One region of the Sulfitobacter sp. THAF37 genome, then DNA from elsewhere that is predicted to be linked to it. Evidence: riboswitches for the same ligand, from Rfam matches in the RefSeq annotation. Region 1 holds a riboswitch; the other holds the start of a gene.
What was found. Region 1 has a riboswitch for thiamine pyrophosphate ahead of FIU94_RS04260 (thiamine ABC transporter substrate binding subunit). Riboswitches for the same ligand answer to the same signal wherever they lie in the genome.
Positions count from the first base shown of each region.

Region 2: linked by a shared signal. The riboswitch ahead of FIU94_RS20020 (NUDIX hydrolase) and the one ahead of FIU94_RS04260 (thiamine ABC transporter substrate binding subunit) in region 1 are both predicted to bind thiamine pyrophosphate.

Region 1 covers NZ_CP045372.1:842,541-847,907, forward strand. The annotation lists gene FIU94_RS04255 (thiamine/thiamine pyrophosphate ABC transporter permease ThiP) at 1-1,458, opposite strand, end outside; gene FIU94_RS04260 (thiamine ABC transporter substrate binding subunit) at 1,434-2,417, opposite strand; TPP riboswitch at 2,452-2,552, opposite strand; gene aroC (chorismate synthase) at 2,644-3,975, shown strand; gene FIU94_RS04270 (DMT family transporter) at 3,983-4,918, shown strand; gene cobO (cob(I)yrinic acid a,c-diamide adenosyltransferase) at 4,939-5,367, shown strand, end outside.
Region 2 covers NZ_CP045377.1:29,629-34,995, reverse strand. The annotation lists gene FIU94_RS20030 (M81 family metallopeptidase) at 1-1,393, shown strand, start outside; gene FIU94_RS20025 (glutathione S-transferase family protein) at 1,592-2,227, shown strand; TPP riboswitch at 2,376-2,495, shown strand; gene FIU94_RS20020 (NUDIX hydrolase) at 2,608-2,979, shown strand; gene thiD (bifunctional hydroxymethylpyrimidine kinase/phosphomethylpyrimidine kinase) at 2,976-3,782, shown strand; gene FIU94_RS20010 (GNAT family N-acetyltransferase) at 3,947-4,399, shown strand; gene thiE (thiamine phosphate synthase) at 4,444-5,016, opposite strand; gene thiM (hydroxyethylthiazole kinase) at 5,079-5,367, opposite strand, start outside.

The DNA of each region.
Region 1 (5,367 bases):
CATCTGGTAGGCGCCCATCAGCCGGTACATCTGCAACGGCAGCGTCGCGCGGTCGGGATCGGCGAACAGCGCGATCACGCCGAGGTCGCCGATGGACAACGCCCCTGTCAACCCGGCCGCAAAGCCGATCTGTGGCCGTAGACGCGGCAAAATCACCCAGCGCCACAATGACCATCCCCGCATCTTCAGCGCCGTGGCCAGCCGCCCATATTCACGCAGCGTATCCCGCAGGCGGGGCACCATGATCCGCAGGGCGAACGGCAACGCCATCAGCGCATTGACCAGCGCGGTCACCGGCAACGCCAGCACGGCGGGGTCTACCACCGGATTCAGCAGGATGAACCATCCCGTCCCGATCATCAGTGGCGAGGCGGAGAGACCAAAAAGGCCTATTGCCTCAACACCCCCGGTCGCGCGCCCGGCGATCCACCCGGCCATCGGCAGCGCCAGCAGCAACAGGACCACGATGCTCAGACCCGCGACACCCAGCGACACGCCCGCCGCCTGCCAGACCGATGCGGGCATCAGCGGCACCCCCAAGAGACCGCGCAGCACGACAGCCCCCAGCGGCACCAGCAGAAAGGCCGCGCCCAGCAGGATCAGCGCGATATCGGACCAGCGTTGCAGCCCGCTGCGGGCATCCCAACGCATCGGCACCCGGTCGAGACCGCCGCCGATGCCCACAGAAGGCACGAACCACAGTGCCGCCAGAGCCGCGGTTCCCGCGACGGCCAGTTGCACCAGCGACAGCAGGGCTGCGCGGGTCAGATCAAAGTCATAGCGAAAGGTCTGATAGATGGCGAGTTCAACGGTCGTGGCGCGCGGCCCCCCGCCCAGCGTCAGCGCCACGGCGAAACTGGTCAGGCAGATGACAAAGATCAGGGCGAAGGCTCCGGGCCCGATCTGGCGCAGCAGCGGCCATTCCAGTGTTCGCGCCACCGCACGTGGGCTAAGGTTCAGTTGCGCGACCAGCCGGAAGCGTTCCGCCGGCACCGCTTGCCAGCCCTGCAACAGAAGCCGCGTGGCCAGCGGCAAGTTAAAGAAAACATGGGCCAACACGACACCGTGCAGCCCATAGACCGACAGCTCCGGCAGTCCAAGGGCCACAAGGCCGGTGTTGAGCAGCCCGTTGCGGCCGAAAACCGCCAGCAGCCCGATCACCGCAACGATGACAGGCAGAATAAACGGCACCCCCAACAGCATCACCAGCACCCCGTGCCCGAAGAACCTCCGCCGCGCCAGGGCGCGGGCCAGCGGTATCGCAAGCAACACGGAAAAGGCAGCCGAAAGCAGCGCCTGCACCACGGTAAAACGGATCGCCGCCAGATCGCCGGGGCCAAAGCCGCCCGGTTCGGCACGCGAGAGTATTCCGATGCCTGCGGCCAGCACCACCGCAACCGTCACGGCGGCAGCGGTGATGCCCGCGTTGCGCGTTACTGGGTCAGCGCGCTGCGCCATGCCTCGATCGCCTTCTCCTGCACGGCGGCGGCTTCAGCCTCGTCGTAAAACAGCACCTTCTCGGGCAGGTCCAGTTCGGCCCAGCCTTCGGGCCATTGTTCCTGCGGCAGGGCCGAAGGCAGCGACCAGTTCGCGGTCGGAATCTGCGTCTGGAACGTGTCCGACATGACGAAGGACATGAACTGGTCCGCCAGCTCGGGCACATCGGTTTGCGCCACCTTGGCCACGGTTTCGACCATGAAATAGTGACCCTCGGGGAACAGCGCCGCGTGCTTGGTGAAATCGTCTTCGGCGAACATGTGATAGGCGGGCGAGGTGGTGTAGCTGAGCACCATGTCCGCTTCGCCATCGGTGAACATGCCGTAGGACGTCGACCAGTCCTTCGTGACCGTCAGGATTTTCGGGGCCAGCTTGCTCCAGGCCTCTTGCGCCTTGTCGCCATAGACGGCCTCGACCCACAGCACCAGCGCGAGACCGGAAATCGACGTGCGTGGATCCTGGATCACAATCTTCACGTCGTCGGACATGTTCAGCAGATCGTCGAATGTCGCGGGCGGATTCTCCATCCGGGTGTCATCAAACACAAAGGCGGTATGCCCGTAGTTGAACGGCAGAAAGACGTCATCCGTCCACTCAATGGGCAGGGTCAGGTCGGAATTGTCTTGTCCATGCGGCGCGAAAAGCCCGGTCGACCGCGCCTTTGCCGTGACATCGGACGTCAGACCGATCACCACGTCCGCCTTGGTCCGCTCGCCTTCGAGCAGCAGGCGCGGCATCAGATCGCCGGTCGAGAATTGCAGATCGCAATCGCAAACCTTCTCGAACTCGGTCTCGATCGTCGGGCCGGGGCCCCATTCGGATGTGAAGTAATCCCCCGCATAGACCGTCAGCACAGGCGTCTGGGCCTGCGCTGCGCCCGCGGCGAGTGTCATTGCAGCAGCAAAAGTGAGATGTCTCATGGCATCCTCCAATATGCGGCGTCAGAAAGCGTTGGATGGATGTCCATACCTTCCCTCCGCCGGTGTTAACCGGTTCAGGTTCAACGGGTCCGCACTCACGTACATCTCAGCTTTTCAGCCCCCCGAGGTATGACAAGAGCTAGGCCGCCGGTTGCGGACTTGCAAGGCGAAACCGCTTGAGGCCCCCCAACGGCCCCGGTAACAGGGTCATCAAAGGAGCTTCGCAATGTCGATCAACAGCTTTGGCCACCTTTTCCGTGTGACCACATGGGGCGAAAGCCACGGACCCGCCCTGGGTGCCACGGTCGATGGTTGCCCCCCCGGCGTCCCGGTGGATGCCGAAATGATCCAGCACTGGCTGGACCGCCGCAAACCGGGGCAGAACAAATACACGACGCAACGGCGCGAGGCGGACGAGGTCCGCATCCTGTCGGGTGTGTTCGAAGGGGTGACGACCGGAACACCGGTTCAGCTGATGATCGAGAACACCGACCAGCGGTCAAAGGACTACGGAGACATCAAGGACAAGTTCCGCCCCGGCCACGCCGACATCACCTATTTCCAGAAATACGGTGTGCGCGACTATCGCGGTGGCGGGCGGTCCTCGGCCCGTGAAACCGCAGCTCGGGTGGCGGCAGGTGGACTGGCCCGCGAGGCGATCAGGGCAATGGCGCCCGATGTGCAGATCACCGGCTACATGGTGCAGATGGGCCCGCACAAGATCGACCGCGATGCCTTTGACTGGGACCAGATCGAACAGAACCCGTTCTGGGTACCCGATGCCAAAGCCGCGACCGATTGGGCCGACTACCTTGACGGGCTGCGCAAATCCGGCAGCAGCGTGGGCGCCATCATCGAAGTTGTCGCCCGCGGCGTGCCCGCCGGTCTTGGCGCCCCGGTCTACGGCAAGCTGGACACCGATCTGGCCGCCGCGATGATGAGCATCAACGCGGTGAAAGGCGTGGAGATCGGTGAAGGCATGTCGGCGGCGATGCTGACCGGCGAGCTGAACGCGGATGAAATATTCGCTCCCACCGCGTCCGAGGACATCGTCGAGGTCTTTTTCAAAGGTGCCAGACTGGACTCCACCGGAGCATATATCATCCGTCCTCAGAACGAGAACGACAAGGAACGCTGGTTCAAGGTGAAGGATCTGTTCCATTTCACCGAGACCAAGGGCGGCATGACGCTTCAGGTCGTGCGCAAGGCGCTGAACAAGCGCATGATTGCAAATGGCGGCCTGCCGGTCGTGAAACGGGCGGGGCCGAAATACTCTTCCAACCACGCGGGCGGCATTCTCGGCGGGATCAGCACGGGTCAGGACATCGTGGTGCGCTTCGCGGTCAAGCCGACCTCGAGCATCCTTACCACGCGCAGGACGATCACCAAAACCGGCGAGGAAACCGAGATCATCACCAAGGGCCGCCACGACCCCTGCGTCGGCATCCGCGCGGTCCCGGTGGGCGAGGCGATGATGGCCTGCGTGCTGCTTGACCACATGCTGCTGCACCGGGGACAGGTGGGCGAGAATCGCGGCATCATCGGCCCGGGCGCATGAGCCATCCATGAAGGTCGAGGATTTCTCAGCAAGACCCGCGCTCGGCGTTGCTCTCAAGATCACGGCGATTTTCCTGTTCACCTGCATGTCGGCGATCATCAAATCCACTTCGGACGAGATTCCGCCGGGCGAACAGGTCTTCTTCCGATCCCTCTTTGCCATCCCGATCATCCTGATCTGGCTCGCTCACCGTGGACAGTTGAAAATCGGGCTCAAGGCAAAGAACCCGATGGGACACGTCTGGCGCGGGCTGTTCGGAACCACCGCGATGGGCCTGACCTTTGCCGGTCTGGGCCTGCTGCCCCTGCCCGAAGTCACGGCCATCGGGTTCGCCACCCCGATCTTCACCGTATTGCTGGCCGCGGTGATGCTGGGCGAACGCATCCGGCTGCTACGAATCAGCGCGGTGGCGGTCGGGCTGTTCGGGGTGCTGATCATCCTTTGGCCCCGCTTCGGCAGTTCACAGCTTGACCACATGGCCACCGTCGGCGCCATGCTGATCCTCGGCGCAACCATGATGCGCAGCCTGGTCCAGGTACACCTGCGTCAATTGGTGCAGAACGAACACACCGCCGCCATCGTCTTTTATTTCTCCGCCACCGCTTCGGTGCTGTCACTGCTCACCCTGCCGTTCGGCTGGGTCGTCCCCACCGGCCAGACCGCGCTGCTGCTGGTCTCTGCCGGGCTGGTCGGCGGGGTCGCACAAATTCTCGTCACGTCGTCCTACCGGTTCGGCTCCGTGTCGATGCTGGCCCCCTACGATTATACCTCAATGCTGTTTGCGATCATCCTCGGCTACGTGATCTTCGGCGAACTGCCCACGATCATGATGCTGGCGGGGGCCGCGCTGGTGATCTGCGCGGGCGTTCTCGTTATCTGGCGCGAGCACCAGCTGGGCATGGACCGCAGCAAAGTACGGGCCGTATCCGACCCGAAATCCTGACCCTCGAATAGGAGAGTGCCATGACCGATCAGTCCCACAAGGAAAAGATGCAAGAGCGTCAGACCGAGCAGCGCAAGAAGGTGGCCGAACTGCAGGACCCCGAGGCTGGGCTGGTGCTGGTCCACACCGGCGCAGGCAAGGGCAAGTCATCCTCCGCCTTCGGCGTCGTGGTACGTGCCCTCGGCTGGAAGCAACGTGTTGGCGTCGTCCAGTTCATCAAGGGCAAGTGGAAGACCGGCGAGCGGCTGTTTTTTGACCGGCTCGGCGGCGTGGATTGGCACACCATGGGCGAAGGTTTCACCTGGGACACCCAGGACAAGGAACGCGATATCGCCGCCGCCCAGGCCGCCTTTGCCAAGGCCCGCGAGATGATGGAAAGCGGCGACTATGATCTGGTCGTGCTGGACGAGATCAACATCGCCATGCGGTATGAATACCTGTCTGTCGAT
Region 2 (5,367 bases), on a different replicon from region 1:
GGATTTTGAAACCGTTGGCATCTACGCGGGCACGGCCACGCAGCGCCCGCCGCAGCATTTCACCGCGCCGCTGCATGTCTGGCGCGCCAATGCCGAAGCGGAGGGGATCGAGGTAATCGAGGGTCTGATGGCCGCGGCACAGCCCGGCGGTACAACCCTCGCCCCCGTCTGGCACGAGTTGCGGGATCGGCTGCTTGCCGATCTGCGCGAAGCGGGGCCACTGGATATGATGCTCTTGAACCTTCACGGGGCGATGATCGCGGCGGATGAATTCGACTGCGAAGGCGCGCTGCTGGAGGCGGTCCGGGAGATCTGTCCCGACGCCGTGATCGGGTGCGAGCTTGACCTTCACTGTCACCTGACACAGCGCATGATGCAGGCCGCCGACCTGATCGTTCCCTACAAGGAATATCCGCATACCGATATCGTCCCGCGGGCAGAGGACCTGTGGTCTTTGGCGCTGCGCACCCGGCGCGGAGAGCTGCGGCCAACGGGCGCCACCGCCGAATGCTACATGTTGTCCGTCTGGCACACGACCAGCCCCCCGATGAGCGATTTCGTCGCCGGGATGACGGCGCTGGAGGATGAGGGCGCGGCGCTCTCGGTCAGCTTTTGTCACGGTTTCGAGCTGGGTGACACGCCCGATCTGGGATCGCGGATGCTGGTCTATACCGACGGCGACCCGGAGGCGGCCCAGAGCCTGGCCGACCGGCTGGCGGACGAGATCTGGGATTTGCGCAACGACACCTGGATTGAAACGATGAACGAGGCCGAGGCGGTCGCGGCGGCGCTGGCCGCGCCACGCGGTCCGGTCGTCATCGCGGATGTCGCGGACAATCCCGGTGCCGGGGTTGGCGCGGACAGTACCTATCTGCTCAGCGCGCTGATCGACGCGGGCGCAACTGGTTCGGTTCTGGGTCTGCTCTACGATCCGATGGCGGTTGCGATCTGCGTGGGGGCGGGCGAGGGCGCCGCCCTGCACCTGCGGATCGGTGGCAAATTCAGCCCGCGCTCGGGGCCGCCGATCGACCTTGAAGTCACGGTAAGGGCGGTTGTCGACGATCTGCAACAGACCACCGTGGCGGGGCAGCGGATGTCCTGCGGGCGCGCCGCCCTGGTGGAGACAGAGGGCGGTATCCGCATTGCCATGATCGACCGCCGGATGCAGACCTTTCACCCCGACGCCTTTGCCGGTCTCGGTCTGGATGTGAAAGATCTGGACATTGTGGTCGTGAAGTCGACGCAGCATTTCCACGCGGGCTTTGCCCCGGTCGCGGCCGACATCCTGTACTGCCAGTCCAGCACCGCCATCCGGTTCGGGGGGCCGGAGAACCCTTTCAAACACCGTGACGGTAACTATTGGCCCCTGACGGAAGACCCACGTCCGAAGTGACGGCCCGAGAGGCGCGTTCAACAGGTGAACAAAATGACATCGCCTCTTTCCCGGTCGGATGCTTTCGCGCCACGGTTTCGGCGGAGGAGACACGATGCTGGATACACGAAACCCGGGACGAACCGGGGGCGCTGACCGCCACTTTCGGGACCACGCGGTCGCGGAACGCCGCCATCGGGGCCGGGGGGCTTGCGCCAGATGCTGACATTTTTTCACGCTCCGGGCAGCTGCTCGAACGGAATTCTTTTTCTGCTGAACGAGGTCGGGGCCGAATTCGAATGCGAGCGCATTGATCTGCGTCTGGGGGACCAACGGCAGCTGCGTTACCGCGCGCTGAATCCCAAGGGCAAAGTTCCGGCGCTGCGCCTGCCGGAGGGTGAGGTCCTGACCGAATTCCAGGCTATCGCCCTTTGGCTGGCCAGCGCCTATCCCCAGGCCGGGGTGTTGCCGCGCGGCCAACTGGGGCAGGCGCGGATGATGGAGGCGCTGGATTTCATCGTCGGGTCCGTCCATATGCGCGGTTTCACCTTCCTGAAGATGCCCGGAAAATTCCACACCGACGCCGACGCGCAGAAGGCCATTCAGGCGTATGGCAGGTCGGAGGTGGAGCGGTGCCTGATCCTGCTGTCAGACATGTTGGGCGACAAGGACTATCTTCTGGGGGACTTCTCGGCGGCGGATGCGGCGCTGTTCTTTGTGTTGCACTGGGCGGAAGAAGAGACATTGACCCTGCCGCCGAACCTGGCCGCCTGCCTGCAACGCCTGCGCGCCCGGCCATCCTATACCGCCACCAAACCGGGACTGGTCCGCAACTCTGTCCGGCCTACGTGCTGATGGCGACGCTGGCGGTTATTGGCCCGGTAATCAACATTATGTAAAAAATGCACCACAAAGCCAGGTTCGCGCCTGAAGGAAGAGCCGTCCGGCGCTGTCTGGCTCTTTCAGCAGATGCGTTGAACCTGCGCGGTGGCGTGATACAGTTCGCTGAACCGAGGGGGGTCCCGACAAGGGGCTGAGATATCGCTGGCACCTTTGAGCAGCGCGATGACCCTTTGAACCTGATCCGGATCATGCCGGCGAAGGGACAGGACCGCTGCGTTTTCTTGCCCTTGCCGGCCTCAGCAACAGAGGCCGTTATGTCATCTACTCCTTCTCCCCATCGACCGATCGCTGCGGTCATTGCCGTCGTCGTCAGGCGCGGCCAGGTCCTTCTTGTGCGACGCGCTCATCCGCCGGACGCGGGGAAATGGGGATTTCCGGGCGGCAAGATCGAGCTGGGCGAGACGGTGCATGCCGCCGCCCTGCGGGAGCTGTCCGAGGAAACCGGCATATCCGCCGAACCGCTTCGGGCGTTCGGGACGCTGGATGTCTTCGACCGCGCAGCCGACGGCGGGCTGAACCGGCATTTCGTCCTGATCGCGGTCCTGTGCCGCTGGACGGCAGGACAGCCGGTCGCGGCAGACGATGCGCTGGAGGCCCGCTGGTTCGACCTCGGCACGCTTGAGGAGGGCGGGCTGGCGCTGAGCCGTGATGTCGCAGAGGTCGCGGCGGAGGCAGCCGCGCTGGTGTCGGGCGGTGGATCATGATTGCCAATGTTCTGACCGTTGCGGGCACCGACCCTTCCGGCGGCGCGGGGATACAGGCGGATATCAAGGCCATGTCCGCGCTTGGCGCCTATGCCGGTTCCGCGATCACGGCTGTCGTGGCGCAGAACACGCAAGGTGTGCGGTCCTTCGTGGCGCTGGACCCCGCCTTTGTGGCGGATCAGATGGATGCGGTGCTGGAGGATCTGCGCATCGACGCGGTCAAGATCGGGATGATGGCCAATGCCGCAATTGCCGAGGTGGTGGCGGACCGGTTGCGTCATCACGGGGTGCGCCAGATCGTGCTGGATCCGGTAATGGTGGCCAAGAGCGGCCATGCCCTGCTCGACCCGGAGGCCGTGGCGGCGGTGCGCGCGCTGCTGGTGCCGATGGCGACGGTGATCACACCCAACCTGCCCGAGGCCGCGGTCCTGCTGGGTCGTGAGGATCACTGGACAGCAAATGCCATGCAGGCGGCGTTGCCCGATCTACTGGCGATGGGGCCGGACTGGGTGCTGCTGAAAGGTGGGCATCTGGAGGGCAGCGCCGACAGCACCGACTTTCTGGCGGGACCCGGGGGCGTCACCGCCTTTCCCGCGCCGCGCATCGCCACCACCAACGACCACGGCACGGGCTGCACGCTGTCGTCCGCCATTGCGGCGCTGTTGCCCCGGATGGCCGTCCCGGAAGCTGTCGGAGAGGCCAAGGCCTATCTTCACGGGGCGCTTGCCGCGGCTGACCGGCTGGGCGTGGGCCGGGGGCGCGGCCCGGTGCATCACTTCCACGCGCTCTGGCCGCCGCGCTGAACCGAGGGCGCCCCGTCTTGCCATTCGGCGCAACAATGTCCAACATGCTGGCACCCTCAGAAGGAGATTGATGCACAGAAGCCCAAGCTGAACCGCCCCCTGGGCCTCAACCGGCAGATTCTGCCGACGGCTTTTGTTTGTCATTTCTTTTGAGAGGAGCACAGATGCACACCTCAGACCTCGTGATCCGACCGTTCGACAAAGCGACGGATCTCAAACCCCTGTCGGACGTCTGGTTCGACGCCTCCCTGCGGGCGCACCCCTTTCTAGGGCGGGCGCGCCTGACCGAGCAGCGCAGGCTGATCGAGGACCGATACCTACCCCTGGCAGACACCACGGTGGCCTGCCTTTTCGACCGTCCCGTCGGTTTCATCAGCCTGCTCGACAGCTTCATCGGCGGTCTTTTCGTTGCCCCGGCCCGTCAGGGTCAGGGCATCGGGTGCGCGCTGATCGCGCGGACCAAGTCGCGCAAGGCGGAATTATCGTTGGAGGTCTATACCGCCAACGAGGCCGCGATGCGGTTCTATGCCGCGCAGGGGTTCGGCGAAGTCTCGCGCCGGGGTCACGACGACCAAGGCCTGCCGCATGAGAATGCGCATATGGTCTGGGCCGGTTGACCCGCACGGTCGGGCGGCTTTCGCCGCCCGCCTCTACGCCCTGTTCACGCCGGTTGGCGGTCGATCCTCTGCCTCAGGGTACGCGCGGCGGCTTCGGGGTCGGGCTGGCCGCAGATCGCGGACACCACGGCGACGCCCTGAGCGCCTGCGCTGAAGGCCTGCGCCACATGGTGGGCCTTCAGCCCGCCGATGGCCACGGCGGGCACGGGGCTGGCCGCGACCTGCGCCGCCAACCCGTCAAAGCCCACTGGCGTTTTGTGATCGAGCTTCGACCGCGTGGCAAAGACCGGCCCCGCGCCGATGTAATCGACCAGCGCCGGATTGGCGGCGGCGGCCAGCGCGGGTGTCTCGACCGACAGCCCCAGCAGCATCGCCGCGCCGATCCGCGCGCGCGCCTCGGCCACCGCCATGTCGCCCTGCCCGATGTGCAGCCCGTCAGCCCCGATGGCGACGGCGGTCTCTACATCATCGTTCACGATCAGCACCGCGCCGGTCCCCGCCAGCGCGGTCTTCAGCGCGCGACCCGTCTCGATCATCTGCGCGGTGTCTGCCGTCTTGTCCCGCAGTTGCACCGCTGTCGCCCCGCCCGCCACGGCGGCGCGGGCGGTTTCCACCATGCCGACCCCGGCGCAAAGGCCGGGATCGAGCACGAGGTAGAGCGAGAGGTCAGGACATCGCCTCACGCGGGCACCGCCGCGTCGCGGATGACCACGTCGGCCAACGCCTCCGGCGTGACCGCCGTCAGCGCATCGAGGAACCGTGGCGCAAAGCTGCCCGGCCCCGCGGCGCCCGCATGCGCCTGCGTCCCCGCCACCGCGAAATGGGCCAGCGCGCCCACCGCACCGTCAAAGGGATCTTCGGCCACCGCCGCATAGGCCCCGCAGAGGCAGGTCAGCGAACAGCCAAGCGCGGTGTTCATCGGCATGAAGGGCGAGCCGCCCTCGATCCGCACCGCGCGGTTGCCGTCG